Regions from separate parts of the Priestia sp. 40 genome, predicted to be linked through region 1. Evidence: riboswitches for the same ligand, from Rfam matches in the RefSeq annotation. Region 1 holds a riboswitch; the other holds the start of a gene.
The links. A riboswitch is a leader RNA that binds a small molecule or an ion and turns the genes downstream of it on or off. The one in region 1 is predicted to bind lysine.
Positions count from the first base shown of each region.

Region 2: another riboswitch for lysine. It lies ahead of ACO1DI_RS08290 (aspartate kinase); the one in region 1 lies ahead of lysA (diaminopimelate decarboxylase).

Region 1 covers NZ_JBMPZA010000012.1:175,246-191,953, forward strand. The annotation lists gene ACO1DI_RS13720 (PAS domain-containing sensor histidine kinase) at 1-397, opposite strand, end outside; gene ACO1DI_RS13725 (YckD family protein) at 551-865, opposite strand; gene ACO1DI_RS13730 (NAD(P)/FAD-dependent oxidoreductase) at 939-2,057, opposite strand; gene ACO1DI_RS13735 (CBO0543 family protein) at 2,395-2,907, shown strand; lysine riboswitch at 2,974-3,156, shown strand; gene lysA (diaminopimelate decarboxylase) at 3,302-4,630, shown strand; gene ACO1DI_RS13745 (dicarboxylate/amino acid:cation symporter) at 4,683-5,945, shown strand; gene ACO1DI_RS13750 (hypothetical protein) at 6,084-6,218, shown strand; gene ACO1DI_RS13755 (hypothetical protein) at 6,376-6,561, shown strand; gene ACO1DI_RS13760 (LysR family transcriptional regulator) at 6,695-7,606, shown strand; gene ACO1DI_RS13765 (O-methyltransferase) at 7,793-8,479, opposite strand; gene ACO1DI_RS13770 (pentapeptide repeat-containing protein) at 8,658-9,377, opposite strand; gene ACO1DI_RS13775 (PadR family transcriptional regulator) at 9,396-9,725, opposite strand; gene ACO1DI_RS13780 (GNAT family N-acetyltransferase) at 9,883-10,461, opposite strand; gene ACO1DI_RS13785 (hypothetical protein) at 10,636-11,109, opposite strand; gene ACO1DI_RS13790 (aminoacyl-histidine dipeptidase) at 11,354-12,814, opposite strand; gene ACO1DI_RS13795 (3-hydroxybutyrate dehydrogenase) at 13,008-13,784, opposite strand; gene ACO1DI_RS13800 (GntP family permease) at 13,804-15,084, opposite strand; gene ACO1DI_RS13805 (DedA family protein) at 15,422-16,021, shown strand; gene ACO1DI_RS13810 (SDR family NAD(P)-dependent oxidoreductase) at 16,289-16,708, shown strand, end outside.
Region 2 covers NZ_JBMPZA010000005.1:1,380,934-1,397,641, reverse strand. The annotation lists gene ACO1DI_RS08325 (AMP-binding protein) at 1-1,673, shown strand, start outside; gene ACO1DI_RS08320 (TetR/AcrR family transcriptional regulator) at 1,786-2,370, shown strand; gene ACO1DI_RS08315 (enoyl-CoA hydratase) at 2,450-3,223, shown strand; gene ACO1DI_RS08310 (electron transfer flavoprotein subunit beta/FixA family protein) at 3,242-4,015, shown strand; gene ACO1DI_RS08305 (electron transfer flavoprotein subunit alpha/FixB family protein) at 4,049-5,029, shown strand; gene trxA (thioredoxin) at 5,346-5,660, shown strand; gene uvrC (excinuclease ABC subunit UvrC) at 5,885-7,651, shown strand; lysine riboswitch at 7,717-7,894, shown strand; gene ACO1DI_RS08290 (aspartate kinase) at 8,036-9,268, shown strand; gene ACO1DI_RS08285 (YslB family protein) at 9,320-9,847, opposite strand; gene ACO1DI_RS08280 (succinate dehydrogenase cytochrome b558 subunit) at 10,337-10,945, shown strand; gene sdhA (succinate dehydrogenase flavoprotein subunit) at 10,975-12,762, shown strand; gene sdhB (succinate dehydrogenase iron-sulfur subunit) at 12,766-13,539, shown strand; gene ACO1DI_RS08265 (acyl-CoA thioesterase) at 13,603-14,052, shown strand; gene gerE (spore germination transcription factor GerE) at 14,227-14,451, shown strand; gene ACO1DI_RS08255 (hypothetical protein) at 14,656-14,982, shown strand; gene ACO1DI_RS08250 (cation:proton antiporter regulatory subunit) at 15,130-15,630, shown strand; gene ACO1DI_RS08245 (cation:proton antiporter) at 15,631-16,708, shown strand, end outside.

The DNA.
Region 1 (16,708 bases):
GCGTTTTACCTTCTAAGTCAACAATTGCAACAGCATCTGCGTTATGATAAATAAAAGGTTGAATCTGTTCTTTTTTGTCTTGATAACTAGTTATATTCACGCAATGTCCCATAATTTCAGGTTTTTCTGTGTAAGATAAAGGGGTTAAGTTTACTACATAGCGTTGATCATTTATTTGAAGCTCGTACATAAGCTTTTTCTTTGTATTTAGCGCTTCCAAAAAATGCTCATACGAGACCCATTCTTCTAAAGGTACCTTTTGATCATGAGCGCTTTCACCTTGATACATACTGTAAACAAGATGGTCGCCTTTTTGTTTGTAAGCAAATATGATTCCTAGCGCCTCAGCTGAATGATTTTCTGCATGTAATCGGACTATTTTTTTATTTTCGTTCATATTTACCTACCCCTCACTAGCATCTTTCCTACTCGTTCTCATTCTCTTAATTTTACATGAGGATTTTAGAATTTACTAGATAAAGAAGCGGATATTTTCCATTCATTCACATAAAAAAACGCCTGTAAAGGCGCTTTTTTATGTGAATATGAATTACTTTGAATGATGCATTTTATGACAGTGTCGCTTCGGGACAAAACCATTTTTCTCCATATTCTGATAGCGATTTTCCATATGTGAGGAAATGTTTTGACTCTCCGTTTTACTTAGCACGCCGTACTCCACATATTTTGAAAGTATTTCGTTCTTTTTTGCTAGCATTTCTTTGTACAGCACGGACAATTCCTGCTTTTGCTGAGACGTCAGCTGCACGTCTTTTGTTTCTGGCTGAGGATTGTTTTCTGCTAATACAGGCGTCGCGCTCATAAATAAAAAAGCTGCTGCTGCACTTATCATAATCTTTCGCAAACAATCTACTTCCTTTCATCATATAGTAGCTATAGTTTGCGAACTTCTATTTGTTTTCATTCGTTCTGTTTGTTTAAGACTCGATAGCTCCTCTTACATCATAGTCGCTAAGATCAATTTCCATCTCCATTTCAAGTGCTAATTTAGCAAGCTCTGAACCAAGATAAGGACCCGAGGTTAATCCTGAAGCTCCGAGACCATTCGCTACTAGTATTCCTTCGTAAGCCGGAAGAGCCCCAATGACTGGCAAGAAGCCTGGAGTAAATGGTCGAAACCCTACCCTTGTTTCTAAGACTGTGCTTTCTGTTAAGCCGGGAGCAATTGATAAGGCCTTTGAAAAAATTTCATGAAGCCCCCCAGCAGTTACTCTCAAGTCATAACCCGTGTCGTTTTCATGTGTTGCTCCGATGACAATTTGACCTTGTTCAAATGAAAGAATATATTGGTCGCTCGGAGGCATCACAACGGGCCAGTCTTTTGTATCTAAATCTGGAAGGTGCAAGTGGACAATTTGCGCTTTTTGAAAGCTTGCTAAAAATTTCACTCCAAGAGGCTCTAGTAATTGATTTGCCCACGCTCCTGCTGTCACGATTGTTGTACTTGCTAGAAGGGTTTGTCCATTTACAGCAACGCCCGTTACTTGATTATTTTCATAAAGTAGTTCTGCGTTTCCTTCTATTATTTTCGCACCGTTTTTCTTCGCTGCATTCATAAGTGCGTTTCGAAGAGCTCTTCCGTTAACACGAGCGGCTCCACTAATATGAACTGAACTGTATTCTTCCGAAAGAACCGGAAACAAAGCCTGTGTTTCTTTAGCGGATAAACGTGTAATCTCGCCTATTTCGAGCGCTTCTTCCCGACGCTTATATGCTCTTTCTTCCATTTTTTTAAGCTTTTGTTCATCAGTATGTAAGCTAATTGCTCCTACTCGCTTATATCCCGTATCCGTTTCTCCATCTTCTTCTAATTGCTGAATTAATGTTTGATAGTACTTGGCGCCGCCTTTTGCTAAGCGGTACCATGCTTTATTTCGACGCTGCGAAAGCCATGGACAAACAATGCCTGCTGCTGCATCAGTAGCTTGACCAGCATCCTTGCGATCTATCAATGTCACATCTGCTCCTGCTTTTGCTAAATGATATGCTGTAGAAGCTCCAAGTATCCCAGCTCCAACTACGATGTATGTTTTCATACCAAAACACCCTTTTCCTTCTTCTAGTATTCTCATGCTATATGTATGCAATTTTAGCATAGCAAAAAAAGAAGCCACATACTAGGCGAAGCTATTTTGAGCTTACTTTTACGTCTTGCTGACTTTGACATATAGCTCCCTTCATTTCGTAAACAAAAGCGTTAGAAGTTCTTTTACGGAGATTATAGCAGGGTGAAGACAGTCATAAATAGTGGTAGTACGTCTTTAACGATGCTGCTTACGGCTTTTCTATTATAGTTTCTGAATAAAAGCGGAGAGAATAAAATTTCTATAATATGTAAATAAAAAGAAATAACCATTATTTTAAGGAGAGCGTATGCAATCTTCATTTGTATTATTTTTCATCATTCTTGGTTTACTATTTGGTAAGTGGCGAAGGTATCAAGAATACTATCCTACTTTGCTGTTTTGGGTCACGGGGAATTTGCTTTATGAAGTGCTGCTGTTTCATCACCGCGTATGGGTATTTCACCCTGTTGGTATTGATCACCTTTTTCTACCCGATCACCTAATGGTTTCCCTTGGAATAACCTTAATTATTTATCCGTTTGTTATACCGGTTTTTTTAGGAAGGCTGCCGCTGCATGTAAGCGGCCGGCTGTGGTGGATTCTTTTGTGGGCGCTTTTATTTACTGTGATTGAGTTCATTGCTTATGTTAATCACAGTATCACTCATCATTATGGATGGTCGCTGCTGTGTTCTTTTCTCTTCAATATTGTCACGTTCTCACTTTTAGTCATTCATCAGAAGACAGCGCTGGCTGCTTGGATTTTATCTGGAAGCTTCATAGCTTTTTTATTTATTTTTTTTGATATTCCTATGCCTTAATTTTTCATTGACTAGACAGCGGAAAAAGAAATATAATAGGAATTACATTTAAATATAATTTTCCTCTCTGAGAATAGAGGTGCATGAAATCAAGAGTCACTTATTGGAGACTAATGGAGTCTGTGAAGATAAGTAAAAGGGATTTCGTGCCGAAGTATATAAACATCCATTGTGTTCATATACTGGTTCAGTATTGAATAAATGCTGAGCTGTCACAAACCATTTGGTTTGTGGAGAGCTATTGAAGAGATGTTGATGCCTAGAATGTAATAATACTTTATTATTATGAAACCAAGACGCGTGAACATCACTTCACGGGTCTTTTTTGTGTTTTTCTACTGACCATCAAAGTTCAAAGTTATAGTTGAATGATTTAAATGGAGGGATACGGATTATGTACTTACATGGAACGAGTAAAATTAACAGCAGCAATCATTTAGAAATTGGGCAGTGCGATACGGTCGAACTGAAAAAACAATACGGCACTCCCCTATACATCTACGATCAAGAATTAATTGAGACGAAATGCAAGGCCTTCCATTCAGCCTTTCAAAGAAGCGGATTTTCATATCAAATCGCCTATGCAGGGAAAGCGTTTCTTTGTATGGAAATGGCTAGCCTTTTAACGAAGCTTGATATGTCATTAGATGTGGTCTCAGGAGGCGAACTATTTACAGCTCTTGAAGCTGGATATCCAGCTGAACGCATTCATTTTCACGGAAATAACAAAACGATTGAAGAAATTGAAATGGCTCTTGATGCGAATATTGGCTGTTTTGTTGTGGATAACTTCACCGAACTTGAAGTTTTGCATGCCTTAGCAGCTGAGCGTAAACAGAAAGCATCTATTCTTCTGCGTGTTACTCCAGGGATTGAAGCCCACACACATGAGTATATTATGACCGGACAGGAAGACTCCAAGTTTGGATTTGGTCTTTCCAATGACCAGGCTATGAAAGCGGTAAGTTCTGCATTAGAAAAACCTTACTACGATCTTTTAGGCATTCATTGTCATATTGGTTCACAAATTTTTGAAGTAGATGGTTTTTCTCGCGCCATTGATATTTTAACTGATTTTTTATTCAGTATTCGTGATAAAATGGAGTTTGAAGTAAAAGTTTTAAACGTAGGTGGTGGTTTTGGTATTCGTTATACCGAAAGCGACTCTCCTCTTCCAGTTGAGTATTATGTAGATGCACTGACAGAAAAACTAAGCCGTACATTAACTGAACAGAATTATACCCTTCCAGAAGTCTGGATTGAGCCTGGAAGAAGCATCGTAGGAGAAGCGGGTACAACGCTTTATACAATTGGCTCAACGAAGGAGATTCCAGGTGTACGTAAATACGTAGGAATTGACGGCGGTATGACCGATAATATCCGCCCTGCCCTTTACGATGCAAAACATGAAGCTGTCTTGGCTAATAGAGTGACGGATAAAAAAGATGAAACAGTATCAATTGCGGGGAAATGCTGTGAATCAGGAGATATGCTTATTTGGGATATCGATTTACCGCGCGTTAATCAAGGAGATTTATTAGCAGTGTCCTCTACAGGTGCCTACAACTATTCAATGGCTAGCAATTACAACCGTATTCCGCGCCCTGCTGTTGTATTTGTAAAAAATGGAGAAGCTCGTCTTGCTGTAGAGCGAGAAACATACGAAGATTTGGTGCGTAAAGATGTAAAGCCAGTCGTTACTACGTATGCAATGAGCAAATGATAGCTGTTCTTGCGTAGTAAAGAAGCTATTGTTGTTTGGAGGAAATTTAACTATGGTTTTAAGTGTATTTAAAACGTACAGATCATCGCTTATTCTGCTTCTCGCTATTTTAATTGGCGGGATAGCAGGATATGCTATCGGGCCCGATGTGGCAGTCGTAAAGCCCTTTGGTGATTTGTTTCTTAATTTAATGTTCATGATTATCATTCCCCTTGTCTTTTTTAGTGTTGCTTCGGCAATCGCAAACATGAACGAAATGAAACGTCTTGGTAAAATTATGCTAGGCATTGCCGTTGTGTTTGTCGCCACTGCTGCTGTTTCAGCCGTTCTAGGCTTTTTAGGCGCATCACTTTACAATCCGCTGCACAACGTAGATACTTCTGCCATTAAAGAATTGATGGGTGACAGTGAAAATACAGCTGAAAAAATGACGCTTTTAACTCAGCTTGTTGGCACATTTACTGTACCTGATTTTGTTCAGTTGTTTTCGAAAGAGCATATTTTACAATTAATTGTCTTTGCCGTCATTTTCGGTATTGCTACTACGATGGCTGGTGAAAAAGGACAGCCCATGGCAAAATTTCTGACTTCGGGTCAAGAAGTATCGATGAAAGTTGTTAAAATTGTGATGTACTATGCTCCAATTGGTTTAGGGTGCTATTTTGCTACTGTAGTAGGAGAACTAGGACCAAAGATCTTACAAGGGTACGCTAGAGCATTTATTCTTTATTTATTAATTGCAATCGTTTACTATTTCGGCTTTTTTACGCTATACGCATGGATTGCTGGCGGTAAAGCAGGAATTAAACTGTTCTGGAAAAATGCAGCTGCTCCTTCTATCACCGCTATTGCTACCTGTTCTTCTGCTGCATCTATTCCAGTCAATTTAGATGCAACAAAGAAAATGGGTGTGCCACTTGATATTGCTGAAACGGTGATTCCATTAGGAGCAAACACGCATAAAGATGGTTCTGTTATCGGGGGTATTCTAAAAATTGTTTTCTTATTCAGTTTGTTTGGAAAAGATATGACGTCTGCTACGAGCATTTTGAGTATTTTAGGCGTAGCCTTTTTAGTTGGAGCTGTAATGGGAGCAATCCCTGGAGGCGGTATGATTGGCGAAATGTTAATCATTACAATTTACGGATTTTCGCCAGAAGTTCTGCCCATTATTGCCGTCATTTCCACGATTATTGACGCCCCTGCTACCCTGTTAAATAGTACGGGAAATACAGTAACAGCGATGCTTGTTACAAGGTTTACAGAAGGAAAAGACTGGATTAACAAAATTATCACCACCGATAAAGTCGCCTAGTAAAAAAGCAAAGGGAACAGTCTTAGTGACTCTCCCTTTGCTTTTTTCGTGTCCAGTAATATCGATAGCGGTGTATAAAGTCTGTAAATACGCACATTCTATAGGTATGTTTCATAACCGGACTGGAGGTGTCGTCTAATGAGTAACGCTGCAGGAGGTTCAAAGAAGAATCAACCGAATGATGCGAATCACGTAAGTGCAGAAACAAAAGCTCATCAAAAACGTCTAACTGAGCAAAACAAACAAGAGCATCAAGCTGAAGAGCGAAAATAAAATGACGTCAAAGAACGTTTGGCACAGGCCCTGCGTTCTTTGACGTCATTTTATTTTGAGAGAAAGCTTCATTACGCCGCTCGTTATAGGTCTATCGTACAACCTCCTTTCAAACTTTTACATATTCTATTAATAGGTTTGTAAAAGGAGGAATGATATGATGTTTTCTTGGCTAGAGATTACCGCCGCAGCCTTTGGGCTTTCAGTTATTTTGATAAGTTTTGCATTTTTGCCCGAACGTACAGGCAAAAATCTTTATATCCCTCATCAGCTAGTAGCAAAATCTATGTTTCTCTATAAAAAGAGTATTCGTTTTATAAATCAACTTCGGCAGAAACTTTAGTTCACTTCCTTTCCTCGTTTTTATTCATTGGATAGACCCCCCTTTTTAATCAGCGCATTTACAGTAAATAATTTAATAGTTAAAATAAAGAGTAAAGAAAAAGGATAAGCAGTTTGCAGAAATGGAGTTTCACATGGAAATCAGAGACTTAGAATACTTTATAGAGGTAGCGAATCATAAAAATTTTACAAAGGCAGCGCTGCAAGTTCATTTGTCACAAACGGCTTTAAGTAAAGCCGTCAAAAAAGTAGAAAATGAACTAGGATTTGAGCTTCTTGATCGTTCGACAAGAGAATTAAAGCTAACGGATGCAGGAGAAGTTGTGTATCACCAAGCAGCTAAAGCTCTGTCGGTGTTAAAAGACATGCCTCACTTGTTGGGAGATTTGATGAACTTGCAAACAGGGCAAATCAAGATGGGAGTCCCTCCGCTCATCGGGACCTTGTTTTTCCCGAAGATTGCAAAAGCATTTAATAATCAATACCCTAAAGTATCTCTAGAACTTATTGAATTTGGAGCAAAAAAAATTGAAGCACTTGTGGAAGAGGCTGGCGTAGATATGGGGATCGTTATGCTTCCTCTCACAAGCGGTCATGATGAGCATTTTCACGTATACCCGTTCGTTAAGGAGAGATTCCTTTTATACGCCCATAAAAACCATCCTTTAGCGAAACGTGCTTCCGTCTGGATGAAAGAACTGGAACACGAAAAATTCATTATGTTCAGTGAAGAATTTACGCTGCACGACCGGTTAATTCAAGATGCTTTAAAATCAGGCTTTGTGCCTTCTATCGCGTATAAAAGTTCTCAATGGGATTTAATTATTGAATTAACAGCGGCAGAACTAGGTATTGCTATTTTACCCGAATCGCTTTATGCCAAAGTGAAAGATCCCAATATTATTACCATACCTATTGCAGATCCTGAAATGATGTGGGAACTTGGAATTATTCTGTTAAAAGAACGCTACAGTTCATTCGCTGTACGAGAGTTGATTAATTTTTTAACCGAAAAACAAATGACAGATAAATTGGGGCCCATTTAAAAAGAGTCTGGAACAAAAATATGTTAGTTGAAGGACAATCCGAACGACTTTGGTTGAGAATCCAACTCGTTCGGATTTTTTTAAGATGATGATGAACGTAGGTTTCATGTATGTAGGTGCTTCTAGCTGCTCATTGGATAAATTTAGTTATGTCTCCGTCTCTTTTTATGTGTAATACAAATTTTATCATTCAACAATCCCTACAATGAATCCATCATAGCCTTTGCTTCCAACGGTTTGTATAGCCGTGGCGCTGATTCGTTTTTCTTGAGCCAGAGCATTCATAAACTGTCGAATTCCCTTTACATTTTCATCTTCACTTTCTGAGTTCACCACATGCCCTTGACGAACAACATTATCACAAATAATCGTACTTCCTCTTTTCGATAATTCCAAAGCCCACTTTAAGTAATTTGGGTTATTCGGCTTGTCAGCATCAATAAAGATAAGATCAAACGGCTCTGTTCCCTTATCCTTTAATACAGCTAATGTATCAAGCCCAGGGCCCACAATAACTTCTACTAAGTGGCTTACTCCCGCTCTTTTTAAATTAGCTCTTGCTACTTCTGCATGCTGAGCGCTTAATTCGAGCGTAATCAGCTGTCCGTCTTTGGGAAGAGCCCTGGCTAGCCAAATCGTGCTGTACCCTCCAAGAGTACCAATTTCCAAAATGCGTTTAGCTCCTTTTAATGAAGCTAACAAATGGAGAAACTTTCCTTGACTAGGCGATACATCGATGGCAGGTAATTCAGCCTCTTGATTTGCCTTCAATACCTCATCAAGAATAGGGTCAGGTTGTATAAGCTTATCATTCATATAAAGATCCACTTCATTCCAAATTTCATATATAGACATTTCCATACTCCTCCACATAAGTGATAAAAGCTTTACTATTCAAAGATACGAATATGTGTTTCTCATATCCACCTTGTTGCCTTAATCGTTCGTATTATGAATGTGTTCTAGCTCTCTAATAAACTATCCTGCTCGCTCTTAAAAAGAATTGTTATATGTCCATAAAAAAAGACCTTCAGAGAGGTCTTTTTTATCTTTAAATAATCGTAACTTTACTAAGATCTATCTTGGCACTTTTTAAAAAGTTATATGTCAATTTATCCATTTTTGCACCTTCAAAATCGGATTTTTTTAAATCTGATCCTCGAAACTGTACATTTAGCAAAGTTGCGTTGCGAAATGAAGCTTTTTTTAATGATGTTCCTTCAAAGATTGTTCCGTTAAATGTTTCTTCGTCAAATACAATGTCTGTTAAATTACATTGCTTAAAGTACGTGTTGTCATAGATACAGCCTTCAAAACTGGCCTGTTTAAAATTTGCCCATTTAAATTGTACGCCTGTTAAATTAACGTGATGAAATATTGCTTTCGTTAAATTGCTGCTTTTAAACATGCTGTCTGTAAGATCTGCGTAGCTAAAATCAGATTCATTCAAATTACTGGCATTAAATTTCCCTTTATACACCGATACAGAACGAAAATCAGATTTTGTAAGCTCGGTCTTTGAAAAATCCATAGGGACGGTTTGCTTTAATTCCTTTGTTTCTACATTCATTGATTGAATTAGTTCTGCGATATCGCCGATAGAATTGATTGTCATATAATAAGCCTGTTCTTCATTATGCCCGTCTTTTTTATAATCTGTAAATTTTTCCTGCAAATTCTGTGATAGTTCTTCTTCTAGATCTTGAACATTTTTTACATCCTGATAAGGAGCCAAAATGTTATGCACATGATTTTTTATTTTTTCGTTCATTTATAACATCATCCTTTCTTACAACAATAAATCGATAATTTTTTTCGCTTGCTCCCAATTTTCTTTGTTTTGTTTATATACGCTTTTTCCTTGTTCTGTAATTTTATAATACTTTCTGCGGCCGCCTTGTACAGCATCTCCCCAGTAAGAAAGAATATGGCCGTCTTTTTCCAGGCGCTTCAAGCTTGAATACATTGTGGCTTCTTTTAATTCATACTGCTCTTTAGAGTAGGTATAAATAAGCTTACTAATTTCATAACCATACTTATCGCCGCTGAGAAGTAATTTCAAAATCATTGTATCTGTATGTCCCCGAAGTAAATCTGAAGACATTTTTGCATATACCAAAGTATCACCTCTTTATGTATAATTTAAATCATATTACTATGACAGTCAAGGTATTATATTCAATAAAATACACTAATATATAATTGCACATATGTAAATAGCTTAACCAGTAGAAAATAGCCGGTAGAAACGTACCGGCTATTTTCTGGGAGACACCTTATTCTTCGTTATAGCCGAGCTTAAATACTATCGGCGTATTTTCTGCTGATATTTTCCAAACCATGTGATGATACCCCTTGCTCCAGTAATCTTTTACTAAATAATCGGGGATTCCAAATATGTTTTTCCATACTTCCTGAGCATTTTTGTATCCGCTATCCAAACAAATTTTTTTAATTTCTCTGCTTTGAAGCGTAAGCAGCATAGTATGTAAAAGCAGCGTCCCTATACCTTTTCTCTGGTACTTTGGATGAACAAAAACTGTGCCGATTTCAATCCATCCTTGCAGCTCTCCTTTTGTACACGCCGTAATTAATTCACTAGCAGGACCATATTCAATACAGCCAATAATCTTGTTGGTGCACGTATCTATTCCGAGCCAAAAGAATCGATGTTTTCCATCGCTATCAAGGTCACTTTTTAAATATTGTTCTTTACTTTCAATTTCTATTTGTATATCGTTCACCATGTCAGACAGACCCTCTCTATGAAAGGTATCTGTAATTACTTCATTAAAAAGCTCGTGAAGTTCTGCGCGGTCTTCTATTTTTGGTCTTCTTATTTCAATATGACGCAATATTCATTCCTCCTTGTTATTTCACGGCAGAATATGAAGCTTTACCATTATTATTTATCCATATATGTTGATAATCCTTTTCTCTTTCTACAGTTTTTCCAATAAAAAAGCACGAGAAACTTTGAGTTCTCGTACTCTTTTATAATATGGATTCTACTTTTCTATTGGGAACTGTTAATACTGATTCACAAAGCCCTGGATTTTACATACGAATTCAGAAAGATTCTCCTTTATCTCTTTATCCTCTGTTTTCTCTACTTGCTCCTGTATGGCATCAATCATTAAACGTGCTCTTTTAGGATCTATAGAGGGCGGTTGGCTGCTATTGTTTGATAGACTTTTCAAAATTTGATTGGTCATTTTGTTTTTATCATGAATATAAAATAATATTTGAGGAACTTGATTAATTAACAAATTTACATATCTGCGAAACTCCTCTATCTCATATAATTCTCTTGAAGTACCTTTAAAGCCATCAACTGAAAGCATAAGACTCTGGTAGCCTTTATCACTGCGTTGATTAAGTGCTTTAATCACTTTCAAAAATCGATCGAACTTTAGATAGCGTATTTCATCTTTCCTTAATTCTAAAAATTCAATTTCTCCTTTTTCCAAAAAGGGATCCTTGATAAGACTATTATCATTCATATACATTCTCTCCCTACTAATTTATTAGTTGCAGAGCTTGTTTTGAATTCATTTGTCTATCGTTTTAGTAATTGTTTACCTCTTTTAGGGCCATTTTAAAACCTTTATTTGTAAAACGCTTACATAAATGTTCTCAATTGCCTGTCGCGTTGAGGGCACCCTGCTTATTATCTGATAAATGACGAATGAAAAAGAGCTCCTTTACAGAAGCTCTTTAAAAAAAATTACAGGGATGCTGATAACTTTATATCTTATTTGCTTCTTTTAATACTGCTAATAAGTATTCCCATGTCTTAATAGTAGACGGAATGCTCAGGTGCTCATCAGGCGTATGAACGTCGTACATATCGGGTCCGAGCGAAATGGCGTCTAATCCAGGGATTTTTTCTAGGAAGATACCGCATTCAATTCCAGCATGGATAGCGATGATCTCCGCCTCTTCTCCATACTTTTCTTTGTAAACCTTTTTACATAATTCACGAATTTTTGAATCTCCATTGTACGCCCATTCAGGATAATTACCTTTTGTTTCAACTGTTCCTCCGACTAATTGAGCAAGGATGCACACTTGGCTTACTATTTTTTCTTTTAAGCTTTTTACTGAGCTGCGAATTTCATTTTGAAAAACAACCTCAGATTCTGTTGTCGTGATCACGCCTAAGTTGGTAGAAGATTCTACTAATCCTTCAATATTTATACTCATGCTTTGAACTCCGTTTGGTGTTAGCATAATAGCTTGTACAATTCGTTCTGTCGTTTCCTTTGTAAAACATTTCTCAACGGAAGAAGATTTGTTCATTTTTACATATACGCTCGGATCAGCCGCTTGTAGTTCATTTTTTGCTATTTCGTTCCACTCCCGAACCTTATTTTCTAGCTTTCCTACCTCAGAAGGCTCAACTGATAGAATTGCTTCTGATTCACGGGGAATCGCATTTGATTTTAATCCTCCACTAATGCCGCTTAAAGAGTAGGAAAGTTCGTTTTGCAAATCATGTAAAACTCTCCCTAGCAGTTTATTCGCATTTCCTCTTTCTTTGTCAATTTCCATCCCGGAATGTCCACCGCGCAGTCCTCCGATGCTTAAGCTATATGTTTCTGATTTATTGGAAGACGACTCCCAGTTTACGGGGATACGAAGCACTCCTTTTACCCCACCTGCGCTGCTGACAAGTAGTTTTCCATCTTCTTCTGTATCAAGATTAATAAAGATTTTCCCTTCAAAATGAGCAGGATTTACGGCAATGGCTCCGCCCATAGTTGTTTCTTCTTCAGTGGTAATGACTACTTCAAGAGAGGGGTGCGCTATATTTTGAGCATCTAGTAAAGCCAGTGCATATGCAACGGCAATTCCGTTGTCAGCTCCTAGCGTAGTACCATCTGCATAGAGCATATCTTCCACAACTCGCAGTTGAAGCGGATCTTTTTCAAAATCATGGACAGTTCCTTTATTTAACTCGCATACCATGTCCATATGTCCTTGCAAAATGATAGCTGGAGCATTTTCATATCCTTTAGCTGCCGGCTTTTTAATGATTACATTTAAAGCTTCGTCTTGTATAACCTCAAGGTTTCTTTCTCTTGCAAAAGAAACTAAATAGTTACTAATTTCTTTTTCATTTCCAGATCCTCTAGGAATAGCTGAGATTTCGTTAAAGAAATAAAAAACCGGATGTTTAATTAATTCATTTACTGTTTGCACCATATGTATCATCCTTTCTAATCTGTAGGCTTTTTTATCCTACCATTTATCTTTACAGGAGAAATAGTATAAGGCTTCTTTTATGTATCGCCTAGTTATATTTTAACGTTGATTAACTCAATAGAATAGATATAACCTAAAAAAGCATAAATGAGCCCGTTAGACTTATTTATGCTTTTGGTAATTTATTCTATTTTTATTGAGCTGTATATCCGCCGTCCATTACTACCGCTTGACCAGTTACACCTTTTGCTTTATCACTCGCCAAGAAGATAGCATAGTCAGCAATTTCGCTAACGTCTAGTAATCGTTTTTGAGGGACTAAAGGATAAATAACTTCTTCAAGAACGCTTTCTAATGGTACGTTTCTTGTTTTAGCTAAACCATCTAACTGACCTCTTACTAATGGTGTATCCACATAGCCAGGACAAAGTGCATTAACCGTAATACCATGTGCTGCACCTTCAAGAGCAGCTACTTTTGTTAAGCCGATCACACCGTGTTTGGCACTGTTATAAGCTGCTTTGCCTGCAAAACCGATTAAACCGTTGATAGAAGAAACGTTAATAATACGTCCGAACCCTTGTTTTTTCATGATTGGAAACGCGTGCTTAATCGCCATAAATGGAGCTGTTAGCATAATTTTAATCATTAACTCATACTTTTCAGTTGGAAACTCTTCAATTGGAGAAACATGCTGCAAGCCAGCGTTATTAATGAACGTATGAACCGCTCCAAAATGTGCGTTTGCTGTTTCGATTAAATGTTTGATTTCTTCTTCTTTTGTTACATCGGCTTTGACACCAAGCGCTTCGAATCCAGCTTCACGAAGATTTTGTGCTGCAGACTCTACGGCAGTTTGGTCAATATCAGATAACACAATTTTTCCGCCGTTTTCAGCGAATCGTTTACCTATTTCAAACCCAATTCCTCTTGCTGCTCCTGTGATTACAATTACTTGATTTTCAACCATGTGTATTCTCCTCCTGTTTTTAAATAATACCAGCTGCCGCTAATGCGACTCCTGCAAATAAAGCGATAGTTGGAATAATAAATGCAACAACAAATACGTCTTTATACGTTTCTTTATGCCGAAGACCAGTTACGGCTAACAGCGTTAACAGTGCACCGTTATGCGGTAAAATAGATGCACCTGACGCAACGCTTGCAATACGGTGCAGAGCGTCAGCACTTAAATTCGTCGTTTGAGACAAGTGATACCACGTATCTCCTAATGCTTGAAGCGCAATACCCATACCACCGGATGCTGAACCCGTGATCATCGCTAGCACTTGAACGCTTAACGCTTCTGAAACGAGCGGATTACTCGAAATGTTTAATAGCACGTGCGTGACATCTTTAAACTCTGGAACTGCTGTAATAACCGAGCCAAAACCAACTGCTGCACTCGTGTTAATAACAGCCATTACGGATCCTTTTGCTCCTTCATTTATAGAAGAAATAAACGTCTTATAGTGTTTGAAATTAATAAGTAAAATAGAAAAAATACCAATTAATAATGATACGATAGGCTCCCATTTTAAAACGTTTAATGTCACGACAACGATAATCAGCGGTAAAATAGCTAACATTACATTCATCGAGTCCTGCTCTTCACTTGCGGCAACCGATGATTCATTAGGCTCAGTAAACCCTTGATTTTTAGCTTTTAATTTTTTATCGCGATAAGCTAACCATAAATAGCCTCCCACTGCCATAATAAGACCTGAGACAATTCCAATAATCGAACCGGACATTGCATTGGTTTTAAATGTAGCAGTCGGAATCAGATTTTGAATTTGAGGCGTACCTGGAATCGCTGTCATTGTAAATGTAAATGCTCCGAGTGCAATGGTTGCTGGCAGTAAATTTCGCGATACGTTAGCTTCTCGAAATAATGCGATTGCTAAAGGATAAATCGCAAAGACAACAACGAATAAACTGACTCCGCCGTATGTCAAAATGGCTGAAGCAATCAGAACCCCTAAAATGGCTCTTTTACTTCCAAACAATTTAGCAATGCGCTGCGCTAGCGACTTAGCTGCGCCTGTATCTTCCATTAGCTTTCCAAAGACGGCTCCTAATAAAAAGATGGGGAACCATTTTGCAGCGAAATCTACAAACCCTCCCATATACACATCTGTATAAGTAGGCAGTACTTTTAAACCGCTAAAATAAGCAACAAACGTAGCGACAACAGGTGCCACCCAGATAATAGACCATCCTAGATAAGCAAAAAACATCAACAATAACAATCCTACAATAATAACCACACGGTAACCTCCTTTCCTTTTAATACATATACATAATGGATTATTTCACAACACAACAAGTTTACACCCGTTAGTTTTATAAGTAAAATGAATAAAAGGAATCAAAACTATGAATAAAAGTCGTAGTTTATTTAAAAATTCACACTCAATTATTTTTTTCCTATAATTTCACTTTGAGTAGAAGCTATAAAATATACTTCCTTCTTTTTTCCTTGTACAAGCTAAGTTTTTTTCTGTTATATCCCGCGCTCTTCCTTTATTTTCTTTTCTCTTATAAGTTTTTCCGAACATATAGATGGGTATTTGAATGTTATGACACAGAAAAAGAGGCGATCTTATGCTACACTTCATAACAGACTTACTGAAACAATTTGGAATTTGGGGACTTTTAAGCGGACTGGCCATTGAGGCTTCCTCCCTGCCGTTTCCTGGTTCTCTTCTCACCCTTACCTACGGATACTTATTAAACATGCACATAGTGAAATTATTATTAATCGCTCTTGCAGGAAGCGCCGTTTATACAGCTTTTAGCTTTATACCGTATGGGATAGGCTATAAATTAGAAGATAAGGTAAAGAAAAAATTATCAAAAAAGAAAAAAGCATTTGAGAAATCGCAAAAATGGTTTAAAAAATGCGGATTATGGAGTATTGCGATTGCTCGTCCTTTAGGGCTCGGCAACTACATTTCTTACCTTTCAGGGCTATCTAAAGTAAAACCTATGCCGTTTGCTCTGCTCACATTTCTTGGTATCTTTCCTTTGAATATTGCCATGCTTTGGCTAGGACAAATCGGAAACTTTAAGTCCATTCAGTCTTTTATCTCAGATGCACAAACTTATATTCTAATTGCAGCGGTAGTGGCTGTATGCGGATTTTTAATTTATAAGTTCTATTTTAAAAAGAGTAGTTGCAGCGAACAGTCTAGTTCAACTTAAGATTAAGAATATAAAAAAAGACCCCGAGGGGTCTTTTTTTATTAAATAGAAATAACACCTAAGATTAATGCAGCTAGTGTCATCACCGCCGTAGTTCCTAGCGCCCACTTAATTAAAAATCGTTGCAAATCACTGAAGTTTAGCACCCAACTTCAAATGTTTACAAACAGACTTCTAAAGGGAAAAATAAATCGAATAAACGCTTGACTTAAAGTGTACTTTAACAATTATAATCAATTTGAAAACATCGAAAATGGAGGAATCAACATGAAATATACAGTAATTACTGGCGCAAGTTCAGGAATTGGATATGAAACAGCTTTAGCTTTCGCAGCGCGCGGAAAAAACCTTATATTAGCTGCACGTAGAGAGGACAAGCTGGATGAATTAAAAGGAAAGATTGAAGAACTGAACCAAGATGTAAATGTTATTATCCAGTCGGTTGATTTATCCGTGGCAGAAAATGCTCATACGTTTTACGAGTCACTCAAAGAGTATGAATTAGAAACTTGGATTAACAATGCTGGATTCGGAAACTTTGCTTCTGTCGGTGAACAAAAATTAACTAAAATTGAAACAATGCTTCACTTAAATATCGAAGCTTTAACCATTCTTTCTTCTCTATTTGTAAGAGATTATGAAAACGTTGAAGGTACACAGCTTATTAATGTCTCTTCTGGAGGCGGC
Region 2 (16,708 bases), on a different contig from region 1:
TATGGCTTTCTCAATATCCGGATGAAATACCTGCTACGCTTCATTATGAACAAAAAAATTTAGCACAGCTTTTTGAAGAAGCAGTTCAAAAGGATCCTAAAAAAAGCGCAATCTATTTTCTAGGGAAAAAAATGACGTTTTCCCAGCTGCATCAAGATTCTTTGAAACTTTCATCTTACCTTATTGAACTGGGATTAAAAAGAGGGGATAGAGTAGCCATTATGCTTCCAAATTGTCCTCAAGCAGTCATTTCCTTTTATGCTGTTCTTCTTGCCGGAGGAGTGGTCGTTCAAACAAACCCTTTGTATACGGAAAGAGAGTTAGAGTATCAGCTTAATGATTCAGAAGCAACCATGATTATTGCACTCGATTTGCTATATCCGCGTGTAGTAAAAATGAAAGCGTTAACAAAGATAAAGCACGTAGTCATCACCTCTATTCAAGATTATCTCCCATTTCCCAAAAACATAATGTATCCATTTATTCAGCGCAAGCAGCAGAAGATAAGCGTGAATGTGAGTCATACGGAGACTACTCATTTATTTAAACGTATTATAAATGAATCCTCTCCAGCAGTATGTAACGCTGAGGGAATTTCAGACGAAGATATCGCGATTTTACAATACACCGGGGGAACAACAGGTTTTCCAAAAGGAGTCATGCTTACTCATAAAAACTTGGTAGCCAATGCAACGATGTGTTCACATTGGTTGTACCGCTGCAGGCATGGAGAAGAAAAAGTGCTTGGAATTATCCCGTTTTTTCACGTGTATGGTTTAACAACAGTTCTCGTTCTATCTGTTTTGCAAAACTACGAGATGGTGCTTCTGCCTAAATTTGATGCAAAAACGACGCTCAAAACCATTCATAAGCAGCAGCCTACTTTATTTCCAGGTGCTCCAACAATTTACATCGCATTATTAAACCATCCTGATTTAGCAAAATACAACCTATCTTCCATTGATTCATGTATGAGCGGTTCGGCTCCACTTCCTGTGGAAGTGCAGGAGCAGTTTGAAAAGCTCACTGGAGGTAAACTAGTGGAAGGATACGGTTTAACGGAAACCTCTCCTGTTACTCATGCTAATTTTCTTTGGGAAGAGAGAATACCAGGAAGCATTGGAGTACCTTGGCCAGACACAGATGCCAAAATTCTTTCGTTTGAAACAGGTAAAGAGGCTGCTGTAAGCGAAGTAGGAGAAATTGCGGTTAAAGGTCCTCAGGTCATGAAAGGATATTGGAAGCAGCCTGAAGAAACGGAGGCTGTTATGCGAGACGGATGGTTGTTAACAGGCGATGTTGGCTATATGGATGATAAAGGTTATTTTTATGTAGTAGATCGAAAGAAAGATATTATTATTGCCGGGGGGTATAATATCTATCCTCGAGAAGTTGAAGAAGTATTATATGAGCATGAAAAAATTCAAGAAGCTGTAGTGGTAGGTGTTCCTGACCCGTATAGAGGAGAAACGGTGAAGGCTTACATTGTATTAAAAAATGGTGTAAGATGTACTGAAGAAGAGTTAAATGAGTTTTCTAGAAAGTATTTAGCTGCTTATAAAGTTCCGCGCCTTTATGAATTTCGAAATGAGCTTCCAAAAACAGCGGTCGGTAAGATTCTGCGACGAGCGCTGATTGAAGAAGAAAATGAAAAGCATAAAAAGGCGACGTAGTCGATCGTCGCCTTTGATTTTTTTGCTGAAACATAATTGACAGATACTTGCGGTTTCTTTATTATAAAGATATGAATGAATAATCATTCATATTTTAAAGGAGCGTATAAGATTGAGAAGAAATAAGCCAAAGTATAAGCAGATTATCGATGCAGCTGTAGTAGTAATAGCAGAAAACGGATACCACAATGCTCAGGTTTCTAAAATTGCTAAGCAAGCTGGAGTTGCAGACGGTACGATATATTTATATTTTAAAAACAAAGAAGATGTCTTGATTTCCTTGTTTCAAGAGAAGATGGGACAATTTGTAGAAAAAATTTATGAAGAGCTGGCGGGAATTGAAACCGCGGCAGAAAAACTTCATGTGTTAATTGACAAACATTTTTCGTTTCTAGCGGAGGATCATCATTTAGCTACAGTGACACAGCTCGAACTGCGTCAGTCGAACAAAGATTTAAGATTGAAAATTAACGATGTATTAAAAGATTATCTGACTCTCATTGATTCTATTTTGCAGACAGGAATCGAAACGGGTGAGTTTTCTGAAAATATAGATATTCGTCTTGCGCGACAGATGATTTTTGGAACGATTGATGAAACTGTCACAACATGGGTAATGAACGATCATCGATACGGTCTAATAGAATCGGTAGATAAAGTCCATTCCCTGCTGTTAAACGGCTGCAGCGGCTCATAATCGTAAGTGAGCCTGCTGCTCCCTTACAAGGGGAAAAGAATAAGGTAATGAAAATAGAAAGAAAGGGTGGCGTAAACAAATGGAGATTATCCAGGTTGAAACTGTTGATGCAATAAGCTTCATTACGTTGAATAGACAACCTGCTAACGCTTTGTCTCAAGATTTATTAAAAGATCTTTCAAGTGTTTTAAAACATTTAGAAGATAGTAAAGAGACAAGGGTTATCGTTATTAAAGGTGAAGGGAAATTCTTTTGTGCCGGAGCTGATATAAAAGAATTCACATCACTTCAGCAGGAAAAAGAATATGAGAAGCTTGCTGTTAAGGGTCAAGAGCTCTTTGAGTATATTGAAAATTACCCAAAACCAGTGATTGCAGCTATTCATGGAGCTGCTTTAGGCGGAGGATTGGAGCTTGCTATGAGCTGTCATATCCGTTTGGTAACGGAGAATGCTAAGCTGGGCTTGCCAGAGCTTCAGTTAGGAATTATACCAGGGTTTGGAGGAACTCAGCGATTGCCTCGTTATGTAGGAGTTCATAAGGCTTGTGAGATGATGCTGACAAGTGATCCAATCTCCGGAAGCGAGGCAGTGGAATTAGGATTGGCAAATGCAGCTTTTGAAGAAAGTCAGCTTATCAATGAAACATTTTTACTTGCTAGAAAAATTGCCAAAAAAAGTCCAATCTCTGTTAAAGCTACCTTGCAGCTGCTTCAGCATGTAAAAACAGATGCTTATTACAGCGGCATTAAAAAAGAAGCGCATCTTTTTGGAAGCGTATTCAAAAGCCGAGATGCTCAAGAAGGCGTAGCCGCTTTTATTGAAAAGCGCCAGCCTAAATTTTTAGGAAAATAAGCTTAGGAGGGGAATTGAATGAATATTTATGTGTTAGTAAAAAGAACATTCGATACAGAGGAGAAACTTTCATTAAAAAATGGTCAAATTGTTGAAGATGGAGCTGAATTTATTATTAATCCTTACGATGAGTATGCAGTTGAAGAAGCTATTCAGCTAAAGGAAAAGCATGGCGGGGAGATTACGGTCGTGAGTGTAGGAGGGGAAGAATCAGAAAAAGAACTCCGAACAGCTTTGGCTATGGGAGCAGATAAAGCGGTTTTAATCAATACGGAAGATGACATAGAAAATGGCGATCAGTACACGACTTCTAGGCTGCTGGCACAGTACTTAAAAGAACAATCTCCTGATCTAATCTTGGCAGGAAACGTAGCGATTGACGGAGGTTCGGGCCAGGTGGGACCGCGCGTAGCAGAACAGTTAGAAATCCCTTATATTACGACCATTACAAAATTGGATATCGAAGGCGAAAAAGTGACTGTTGTACGAGATGTGGAAGGTGATTCCGAGGTTATTGAAACGTCGCTTCCTATTTTAGTAACAGCTCAGCAGGGACTTAACGAACCTCGCTATCCATCTCTTCCAGGGATTATGAAAGCGAAGAAGAAACCGTTGGTTGAAGTGGAATTAGACGATTTAGATTTAGATGAAGATGATGTAGAAGCAAAAACAAAGACAATTGAAATTTATTTACCACCGAAAAAAGATGCAGGGCGCGTATTACAAGGAGATATAAAAGATCAAGTAACAGAACTGGTCAATTTACTGCATAAGGAAGCAAAAGTCATTTAATAAGTCAAAAGTCAAAACAATGGGGGTATTGTAATGGGACGCAAAGTGTTAGTTCTTGGAGAAGCACGTGATGGGGGATTACGAAACGTATCGTTTGAGGCGATTTCCGCAGCGTCTACTGTAGCTGACGGGGGAGAAATTGTTGCAGCGTTAGTAGGAAAGGACGTAAAAGTTTTAAGTGAAGAACTTATTGCGTACGGAGCGAATAAAGTTGTTGTGACGGAGCATGAAGATTTAGCTGCTTACACATCAGATGGTTACGCTCAGGCGTTATTAGCCATCATTGAAAGTGAACAGCCTGAAGCTATCGTATTTGGACATACGGCTCTTGGCAAAGACTTAGCGCCAAAGCTGGCAGCTCGATTAGACAAAGGACTTATCTCCGATGTGACGGATGTAGAAGTTGGAGGGGATCAAGTAGTCTTCACTCGCCCAATTTATTCTGGTAAAGCATTTGAAAAGAAAATTATGACCGATGCTTTTACGTTTGTCACGATTCGTCCAAATAACATTTCACCGCTCGCAAAAGATGAGGGACGTACAGGCGATGTAGAGGATTTAAATGTTGAAATCAAAAACTTGCGTACCGTTGTAAAAGAAGTTGTACGTAAAGCAACACAAGGGGTTGATTTATCCGAAGCAAAAGTTGTGATTGCAGGTGGTCGAGGTGTAAAAAGCACGGAAGGTTTTGGACCTCTCCAAGAACTAGCGGACGTGTTAAATGGAGCTGTTGGAGCGTCTCGCGGAGCGTGCGATGCAGATTACTGCGACTATTCTCTTCAAATCGGTCAGACGGGCAAAGTAGTCACACCAGATTTATACATTGCCTGCGGAATTTCAGGTGCTATTCAGCATTTGGCCGGCATGTCAAATTCAAAAATTATTGTTGCCATTAATAAAGATCCTGAAGCGAACATTTTTAAAGTCGCCGATTACGGAATCGTTGGTGATTTATTTGAAGTAGTTCCCCTTCTAACAGAAGAATTTAAAAAGCTGAAGGTACAGTCTGCGTAAGAGGCTGGGACAAACGTATTTTAGACGAAATGAAGAACGAACCATTGATCAAGATGTTTGATTAGTGGTTCGTTTTTTTTGTTAGGGTAAATGTAGGTTTCATGTGTGTAGGTCTTTCTAGCAGTTGATTGCATTCATTTCGTTATGCCTCAACCTCATGGAAAACGCAATTTTCTACACATATTTTTAGGCAAATTGTACAAACTAGAGCGGAGAATAAACAGTATAAATGTAAGCAAAAAGTTAGCAAACCTTATTTGAAGGTGATATACTGTGAGTAGAATTTGGATATTGCATATATTTAGGAGGAATTAAAATGGCTATTGCACATGCTACAGATAAAAACTTTACAGATGAAATTAAATCAGGCCTAGTGCTTGTTGACTTTTGGGCACCATGGTGCGGACCTTGTAAAATGATTGCTCCAGTTCTTGAGGAAATTGATGGCGAACTTAACGATAAAGTTAAAATCGTGAAAGTAGACGTTGATGAAAACCAAGAAACAGCTGGAAAATTTGGTGTTATGAGTATCCCAACTTTAGTATTATTTAAAGATGGAGAGAAAGTTGACCAAGTAGTTGGTTTCCAACCAAAAGAAGCATTAACAGAATTAATTAATAAACACGCGTAAGTCAAAACCTAGCTCAGGCTAGGTTTTTTCTTTTTCTCCACTTTTTCTCTTTTGGGAATACTTTTATTTAGCGAATATGCGTTCGTTTGTTTTATACTAGATGTAAGGAACACCGTCATAAATCCGGCTTATGTGCATTTATTGTAAAGCAGGAAAGAATGTAGGTTACGCTTCATAAGCGAATGTATAGATGGACAGAGTAAGAGAAGAGGAAGGAGAAAAGTATGAATGATTATTTAAAAGAAAAGCTGGCTATTTTACCTGATCAGCCCGGCTGTTACTTGATGAAAGATAAATATGGAACGGTCATTTACGTAGGAAAAGCAAAAGTATTAAAAAATCGAGTACGCTCCTACTTTACCGGATCTCATGATGGAAAGACCCTTCGACTTGTAAACGACATTGTCGATTTTGAATATATCGTCACATCTTCTAATTTAGAAGCGCTTATTTTAGAAATGAATTTAATTAAAAAGCATGATCCAAAATATAACATCATGCTTAAAGATGATAAGGGCTATCCCTTTATTAAGATTACAGCTGAAAAACAGCCCCGGCTTGTTATTACAAGAAAAATAAAAAAAGATAAAGGAAAATACTTCGGTCCTTATCCTAACGTTCAAGCTGCAAATGAAACAAAGCGGCTTCTTGATCGCATTTATCCATTAAGAAAGTGCTCTACCATGCCAGACAGACCTTGCTTGTATTACCATATCGGGCAATGTCTAGCTCCTTGCGTAAAAGAAGTAAAAGAAGAGCAAAACAAACAAATTATTGAAAATATCACGCGGTTTTTAAATGGTGGATATGAGCATGTCAAAACAGAGTTAACTGAAAAAATGTTAAAAGCTTCAGAAGAACTTGACTTTGAACGGGCTAAAGAATATCGAGATCAAATTGCTCATATCGAAGCGACAATGGAAAAGCAAAAAGTAACGTTTAATGATTTTGTTAATCGAGATGTGTTTGGCTATTCTTATGATAAAGGCTGGATGTGTGTTCAAGTTTTCTTTATTCGCCAAGGGAAATTAATTGAGCGAGAAGTTTCTATGTTTCCTTTTTATAAAGAGCCAGAAGAAGATTTCTTAACTTTTATCGGTCAGTTTTATGCCAAAAATATTAAGCCAAAAGAAGTGATGGTTCCAGCAACGATTGATGCAGAGTTAGCTGAGAAATTAGTAGAAGTAGAGGTTCAGCATCCAAAACGAGGCAAAAAGAAAGAATTAGTAGAACTTGCGTGTAAAAATGCAAAAATTGCGCTCTGTGAAAAATTCTATTTAATTGAACGAGATGAAGAGCGCACGGTTGGCGCAGTTGAACGGTTAGGAGAAGAGCTTGGAATTGCCGCTCCTTATCGGATTGAAGCATTTGATAACTCAAATATTCAAGGAACAGACCCAGTTTCTGCGATGATTGTTTTTGTTGATGGGAAACCAGAAAAGAAAGAATATCGCAAATATAAAATTAAGACCGTAAAGGGACCAGATGATTACAGTTCCATGAGAGAAGTCGTTCGCAGACGGTATTCCAGAGCGTTAAAAGAAGGTCTTCCGCTCCCGGATTTAATTGTTGTAGATGGAGGCAAAGGGCATTTAGCTGCGGTACAGGATGTTCTCGAAAATGAATTGGGACTTTTAGTGCCTACAGCAGGTCTTGTCAAAGATGATAAGCACAGAACTTCGAATCTGATGATTGGTGAGCCTCCTCAAATCATACCGCTTGAACGCAATAGTCAAGAATTTTATTTGCTTCAGCGAATTCAAGATGAAGTTCACCGCTTTGCGATTACCTTCCACCGTCAAGTGCGCTCTAAGTCCGCTTTTCAGTCAGTTCTGGACGACATTCCGGGAGTGGGAGAAAAGCGTAAAAAAGCTTTGTTAAAGCATTTTGGTTCGGTGAAAAAATTGAAAGAAGCAACGGTTGAAGATATTCGAAATTCAGGTGTTCCTCAAAACATTGCTGAAAAAATTTATGAAACATTGCAAAAATAGTCTTGAAATAATAGAAAATATTTGATAAGCTATTAACTAATTTCATACGACACTTCATCAAATGAAGTGAAGATAGAGGTGCAAATTTAATCAGTACGTATCAGGAAGGGTATGAGCCCTTATGAATGATGCGGAAAGGGAAATTTGCCGAAGTGAACATTACCTCATAGTAATGATTGCTGGTTCTGCGTTGAATAAACGTAGGATTGTCAAGATGTAGATTCTTGGAGAGCTATCTCACGGCAGTGGACGGTTATGTTTTATAATTTTCGTTCGTTAAGCAATGAGAGCTCATCTCATTGCTTTTTTTATTGTCTGAGTAAAAAAATTTAGCTTCTCATCATCCTGCATATGCAAATTTATTGAAAAGGAATGAACAAAATTATGGCATTAATCGTTCAAAAATTTGGTGGAACATCTGTTGGTTCTGTTGAACGTATTCAACATGTAGCAAATCGTGTTATTCAAGAAGCAGAGCGCGGTAACCAAGTAGTTGTTGTTGTATCGGCAATGGGCAAAACAACAGATGCGCTGGTGAAATTAGCAAGTGATATTACGGACAGTCCAAGCAAACGCGAAATGGATATGCTTCTTACAACTGGAGAACAAGTGACGATTTCACTGCTAACAATGGCTCTTCAATGCAAAGGATATGAAGCAACTTCGCTAACAGGTTGGCAAGCTGGTATCCAGACAGAAGCAGTTCACAGCAATGCACGAATCCAGCACATTGACACGACTCGCCTTCAAAGTCAATTAGATAGAGGTCGAATCGTAGTAGTAGCTGGATTCCAAGGCTGTTCAGAAGATGGAAGCATTACCACATTAGGTCGAGGCGGCTCTGACACGACAGCAGTAGCTCTTGCCGCGGCACTAAAAGCTGCAAAATGTGATATTTATACAGACGTAACAGGAGTGTTTACGACAGATCCGCGTTATGTAGAAGATGCTCGTAAGCTTCACGCTATTTCATATGACGAAATGTTAGAATTAGCTAATTTGGGAGCAGGGGTGCTGCATCCGCGCGCTGTTGAGTTTGCAAAAAATTATCAGGTACCGCTAGAAGTGCGTTCAAGCTTAGAAAACGAGAATGGAACGATTGTTGAGGAGGAAGTTTCAATGGAACAAAACTTAGTCGTAAGAGGAATTGCGTTTGAAGACAATATTTCACGGGTGACAATTGAAGGGTTAAACAACGAGTTACAAACTCTTTCTACTATTTTTACAGCATTAGCAAAAGAACAGTTAAATGTGGATATTATTATTCAAAACGTAACGGCTAATAATCGTTTATCTATCTCATTTTCTATTAAAACTGTAGACGTAGACGCCGCTCTTGCCGTCTTAAAAGAGTATAAATCTACTTTGGGGTATACGCGTATTGAACATGAAAGCGGTCTGGCTAAAGTATCGATTGTCGGCTCTGGCATGATCTCTAATCCAGGCGTTGCAGCGGAAATGTTTGAAGTGCTGGCAGGAGAGAAAATTGAAGTGAAGATGGTCAGCACGTCTGAAATTAAAGTATCTACAGTTGTACCGCATGCTGATATGGTAAAAGCTGTTGAGACGCTTCACGTAGCATTTGAATTAGAAGAGCAGCAGGCAGTGCAAGTATAAAGAAGAGAAAAAAGACGTGGTATCTCCACGTCTTTTATATATACGTATTTCCTACTTTTTATAACGCTCCGCACGTGTTTCGGTAGGTAAGATATCTTTTCGGTCCCACTGCACGGAAATCAGTACTTTTCCGTTCTTTTCTTTAGGTGTTAAGTAGGCTTCTGTTAGGCAGTTGTTTTGACGCTGAATCTGTTCAGCCACAAATCCTGACTCAAGATGAAACGAACAAGTTTCCTGCTGAAATCTTTTGCTGACCACATCACCTGATAACTCAAGCTCTAGTGAATATTTATCTTTTTTTGCAAGCGTCAGTGTTCCCCAGGAAGCTGCTTTAAAAAAAGCAACGATTTCATCCATTGTATTTAATGGGTATTTCCGTGCAAGGTGTTTTCCTGCCCAGTATGAAATGGTATTCGTTTCGTCTCCAAGAAGCTCTGGAATTAACACGTCACGCAAAAGGCTGTATCCGAAATATGAAACGTGATCAAGAGCTCTCTCTGTTTCAGCTGTGACATTAGGTTCTGATGTTTCCATCGTCTCTTCAAGTTCTTGCTGTGATTCTGTTTGTAAATTGCTCATGCTTTCCCCTCTTTCTTTACTACTATTATATACAAATATAAAAAACCTCTCACGCATTTTTTAAATAAAATGTAAGAGGATCTTTATTATGGTAAAAAGAGTTAGATGTAAAGATGAAAAATCCATAATATACCTTTTAAAAGGGTACTTTTACCTGTGTAAATGTTTTGTGAACTTGTTTACAATAAAAGTGTAAAGTAAACGCTTACTTAATTGTAGCAAGCGATATTATAATAGAAAGAAAAAATCTTTAACATCAATGCAGTAAGCGTTAACAAATATAAAATTTTATAAATTTATATTTTATAGAAGATTTAAACATCTTGCCTTGACGCTCTTAATCGATGGGAGTAAAATTAACCTGTCACATACTTTATTAGGAAATGCAAAGGTTTTCATTTCCTGTATTCACGATTAATCTATTTGTCTAGTGGGAGTAAGAAAGTTCTTCACAAACTATGTTCATTTAACTAAGGGGGGTCTACGCAGATGGCGGCAAACAGAGAGTTTCAATATCGGAGAATCCATTCACTACTTGGGGTAATACCAATCGGGATTTTCTTAACACAGCATTTAGTTGTGAATCATTTCGCGACAAAGGGAGAAGAATCATTTAATCAAGCAGCTCACTTCATGGAGAGCTTACCTTTCCGCTATGCTCTAGAAATTTTCATTATTTTCTTACCAATCGTTTTTCACGCAATATACGGTCTTTACATCGCATTCACTGCTAAAACAAACGTTAACAACTATGGATTTTTCCGTAACTGGATGTTTATCCTTCAGCGTGTTTCAGGTGTAATCACACTTATCTTCATCACATGGCACGTATGGGAAACCAGAATACAAGCTGCGCTTGGAAAAGAAGTAGATTTTCAAATGATGGAACGAATTTTAAGCAACCCGGCAATGCTTGCATTCTACATAGTTGGTGTTGTATCTACGATCTTCCACTTTGCAAACGGTCTATGGTCATTTGGAGTTAGCTGGGGGTTAACTGTAACACCACGTTCTCAAAGAATTTCAACTTATGTGACATTAGCAATCTTCTTAGCACTTACATTTGTAGGTGTTCGTACATTATTCGCATTTGCATAAAATTAAGGTTTTGAAGGAGTGGGGTTCCGATGAGTAACGGAAAAATCATCGTAGTCGGTGGCGGTTTAGCTGGCTTGATGGCAACAATAAAAATTGCTGAGTCTGGCAAGCAAGTAGATTTATTTTCACTAGTTCCGGTAAAAAGATCTCACTCAGTTTGCGCGCAAGGTGGAATCAACGGAGCCGTAAATACGAAAGGTGAAGGGGATTCACCATGGGAACACTTTGATGACACAGTGTACGGCGGAGACTTTTTAGCCAACCAGCCACCTGTAAAAGCAATGTGTGAAGCAGCTCCTGGTATTATTCACTTACTTGACCGCATGGGTGTTATGTTTAACCGTACTCCTGAGGGTTTGTTAGACTTCAGACGATTTGGCGGAACGCAGCATCACCGTACGGCTTTTGCCGGAGCAACAACTGGTCAACAATTATTGTACGCATTAGATGAGCAGGTTCGTCGCTATGAAGTTGCCGGACTTGTGACAAAGTACGAAGGATGGGAATTCTTAGGTGCTGTTCTTGACGATGAGCGCAGCTGTCGCGGAATTTCTGCACAGAATTTAAAATCAATGGAAATTAAAACGTTCCCAGCTGACGCGGTTATTATGGCTACAGGCGGACCTGGAATTGTTTTTGGAAAATCGACGAACTCAGTTATTAATACAGGTTCAGCGGCATCTATCGTATATCAGCAAGGTGCATACTATTCAAACGGAGAGTTTATTCAAATTCATCCAACTGCTATCCCAGGAGATGATAAGCTTCGTCTTATGAGTGAATCTGCTCGTGGAGAAGGCGGACGCGTTTGGACATATAAAGACGGTAAACCTTGGTATTTCTTAGAGGAAAAATATCCTGCATACGGTAACTTAGTACCTCGTGATATTGCAACTCGTGAAATTTTTGACGTCTGCGTAGCGCAGAAGTTAGGAATTAACGGAGAAAACATGGTTTATCTGGACCTTTCACATAAAGATCCAAAAGAGCTAGACATTAAGCTTGGAGGTATCATCGAAATCTATGAAAAATTCATGGGCGATGATCCGCGCAAGGTACCAATGAAAATTTTCCCAGCCGTACACTATTCAATGGGCGGTTTATGGGTGGATTACGATCAAATGACAAATATTCCTGGCTTATTCGCAGCTGGTGAGTGTGATTATTCACAGCACGGAGCGAACCGTTTAGGAGCAAACTCATTATTATCAGCTATTTATGGTGGTATGGTTGCCGGTCCTAAAGCCGTTGAATACATCAATGGTTTAGAAAAGAGCGCAGATGCTATTTCTTCAAGCGTATATGATCGTCATGTGAAAGAAGAAGAAGAGAAATGGAACAATATCATGAATCTTCAAGGTACAGAAAATGCATACGTTCTTCATAAAGAGCTAGGGGAATGGATGACTGACAACGTGACAGTCGTACGATACAATGACAAACTGTTAAAAACAGATGAAAAGATTCAAGAATTAATTGAACGCTATGATCGTATTAACATTAACGACACAGCAAAATGGAGTAATCAAGCGGCAACATTTACTCGTCAGCTTCAAAACATGCTTCAGCTTTCACGTGTTGTAACGCTAGGAGCTTACAACCGTAACGAAAGTCGCGGTGCTCATTATAAGCCGGATTTCCCAGATCGTAACGATGAAGAATTCTTAAAAACAACAATGGCATCTTTTGTGGATAAGAAAACGGCTCCTTCTTTCCATTATGAAGAGGTTGACGTATCGTTAATCAAACCGCGTAAGCGCGACTACACAAAGAAAAAAGACGAAAAACCAAAAAAACAACAAGAGGGGGTTCGTTAATCAATGAGTGAACAACAAACAGTCCAAAAGACAGTGCGCTTCATTATTACACGTCAAGATTCAGCTGAATCTGCTCCTTACAATCAGGAGTTTGAAATTCCGTATCGTCCGAATATGAACGTTATTTCAGCACTGATGGAAATCAGACGTAACCCTGTTGATGCTTCAGGTAAAGAGGTTGCTCCGATAAACTGGGAAATGAACTGTTTAGAGGAAGTATGTGGAGCCTGTTCAATGGTCATCAACGGTAAACCTCGTCAGTCATGTACAGCTCTTGTTGATAAACTAGAACAGCCAATTCGCTTGCAGCCAATGAAAACATTCCCTGTGGTTCGTGACTTGCAAGTAGACCGCAGCCGTATGTTTGATTCACTAAAAAAAGTAAAAGCCTGGGTTCCAATCGATGGCACATACGATTTAGGTCCAGGACCGCGTATGCCTGAAAAGAAACGTCAGTGGGCGTATGAGTTATCCAAATGTATGACATGCGGCGTTTGCTTAGAAGCTTGTCCAAACGTAAACGACAAGTCAAACTTCATCGGTCCAGCACCGCTTTCTCAAGTTCGCTTGTTTAATGCCCATCCAACCGGTGCGTTAAATAAAGGAGAACGTTTAGAGACGATTATGGGTGATGGAGGACTAGCGAACTGCGGGAACTCTCAAAACTGCGTTCAATCATGTCCAAAAGGAATTCCATTGACTACTTCAATCGCAGCTTTGAACCGTGATACAACAATTCAAGCATTCAGAAGTTTCTTTGGTAGCGATCAAGTATAATCACTCAAAACCTCTCCACGCGGAGAGGTTTTATTTTGTCTATGACGAACGGAGGAAATACAGATGAATAATATTTCGTATATTGAAGACATGGATCAATGGAAAGATTCATTTTTATTTAAGCAGGAGATCAAGGTAAGATTTTCGGAAACAGATATGTTTGGACATTTAAATAATACGGTTCCTTTTGTTTATTTTGAACAAATACGTACGGAATTCTTTCACCATATTGGCTTTATGCAAAAGTGGACGAGTGAGCATGAGGGAACGATACCGGTGGTGGCTGATTTGCAGTGCGATTATGTCAAACAAGTGTATTTTGGCAACGTGCTATCCGTTTTTGTAAAAGCTCATAGAATTGGACGTTCGTCGGTTGATTTACACTATATGATTCAAAATGAGCAAAGAGAGGTTGTCCTCACCGGGAGAGGAACAATGGTGCAAATTTCTAAAGAAACAGGAAAAAGCGTGCCTTGGAATGAAGAGATGAAAAGGTGTTTATCAAATATATGAAAATGGCTTGAAGGCTCTTTCTTCAGGCTTTTTTTCTTTTTTAAAGGTAAAAAAGAGTTTTTTGCATATTTTTTCTAAAACTAGTAACCGCGTAGGCATACCGCACATAAGATATGTTGACTAAATTTACACCCATCCGATAGTTCAACTCAGGATCAGGCAAGGAGGGTTACATTGAAAGAAAAAGAGTTTCAACCTAAACCGCTACTTACAAAGCGTGAACGAGAAGTATTCGAGCTTTTAGTACAGGACAAAACAACAAAAGAAATCGCGAGTGAACTATTCATTAGCGAAAAAACAGTTCGAAATCATATTTCTAATGCGATGCAAAAGCTTGGAGTCAAGGGGCGTTCTCAAGCAGTCGTAGAACTCCTTCGAATGGGAGAACTTGAACTATAACATGAGCTGGCTTTCTTCTTAGAAAGCCAGCTTTTTGTATATATTTTTTTAGTGTCGCATACATATCTAATAAGAATAACGTTAAGAAAATATTATAAAAAAGGTAAATCTTTATAAAAAAAACTTATTGCTTGAAATTGAATTTCAGAGTACGTATACTTTTAAGTAAGGAGATACTAGTTCAGAAGAAAGAGAGGTGAGATGATGAAAAATGTATGGATGAGCTTATTGTTATGCATGATATTCTGTTTGCCTTTTGCGAGTTTGCCAGATAAATTTATTGATAACGACTTTGAAAAAGTGAAGGTCACAAAAAGTTCGGTTCAGCATTATACGGATATTGTGCACATGTCTCCAGGAGCTAAGCACAGCGTTAAACAAATAGGATCTCTCATACAAAGCGTGATAGTAACTTTTGCTTTAGTATGGGTGAGTGCCAAACTCATCATTCCAACGCATCAAATTGCGTATTTTATCCTCAAGAAAACACTTTTTTATCCAAAAATCTTTCAATCAAGTTACCTCAATTAAATAAAAAGGTTGAAATTTTCAAAGCCTTTTCTTCAAACCTAAAATTACCAACTATTCTTAGGCTTATTTGCTATGCGGATTTTCTATGCAAATAACGCCACAAAATTAAAAAATTCTTCTTAAAAACTTTATAGGAGTGATCATTCAATGATGATTAAAGAAACGGAATTGCCAGGAATCGGCCGTAAATTTGAAATTGAGACAAGCGGAGGAAACCGCGTGGTCGTTATTATTCATGATGATGGACGACGTGAAATCTACCACTTCGATCAAAAAGATTTAGAAGAAAGCATTTTTGACATTACGTTAACAGATACGGAATCAAGACAGCTAGCTGCAATTTTAGGCGGCATGATTTACAAGCCAAAAGCAATGGAAACCATTGAAGTGGCATTCAATGACTTAGTGATTGAATGGTACAAAGTTGAAAAACAAGCGAAAGCGCATAGCAAAACAATTGGGGAAATTGACGTTCGCAGCAACTATGATGTTACTATCATTGCCGTCATTAAAAATACGCAAAAAAAATTATCCACCCCAGGACCAGATACGTTAATTGAAGAAGGAGATACGCTTGTCATCTCTGGTGAAAGAGGAAATTTAAAAACGCTCATTAAAGAATTGCTTTCACAAGGAGGTAGTTCATAATTGGATCATTTAGTATTTGAAGTTGGGACAGCTTTGTTACTAGTCGCTTTAGCGGCTATACTAGCACATAAATTTAAATTTACAATTATTCCATTCCTCATTCTGCTGGGCATGGCGGTTGGTCCCCATGCTCCTGAGTTTGGCTCATTCAGTTTAAAGTTTATTGAAAGCCAAGAGATTATTGAATTTATGGGGAGAATTGGAGTTCTCTTTTTACTCTTTTATTTAGGGTTAGAATTTTCAGTTGGAAAGTTAATTAAATCAGGTAGATCCATCGCGGTGGGAGGATCTATTTATATTTTAATTAACTTCACTTTAGGATTATTGTATGGATACCTGACAGGAAACCCTCTTCTTGAAGTGCTGATTATCGCTGGAATTATTACGATTTCGTCCAGCGCAATTGTCGCAAAAGTATTGGTTGATTTAAAACGAACGGCGAATCCAGAAACGGAATTGATATTAGGGATCATTATGTTTGAAGATATTTTCTTAGCGGTTTATCTTTCTGTCGTTTCAGGGTTGGTGCTTGGAGACCACGGATCGCTTGCTGGATCTTTAACATCTATTTTAATTGCGTTTGGCTATATGATGCTGTTCTTTATCATTGCTCGAAAAGCCACGCCCCTACTAAATAAACTTTTAAATATTTCATCAAATGAAATCTTTATAATCGTGGTTTTTGCGGTATTGTTTTTTGTGGCAGGCTTCTCAGAAACAATTCACGTGGCAGAAGCAATTGGCGCATTATTGCTTGGACTTGTATTTTCTGAAACAGAACATCGCGATCGGATTGAACATCTTGTCGTACCGTTTCGTGATTTCTTTGGGGCCATCTTTTTCTTCAGCTTTGGATTAAGTATTGATCCTCTTACGCTATGGGATGCAGGCTGGCTTGCACTTGGAGCAGTTGGGCTTACGATTATTGGTAACTTTACAGCCGGTATGATCTCAGGAAGAAAAAGCGGGCTGTCACACAAGGCTTCTACCAACATTGGATTAACAATCATGTCACGAGGCGAGTTTTCAATCATTATGGCTAACATCGGAATTGAAGGAGGATTATCGGCTATCCTTC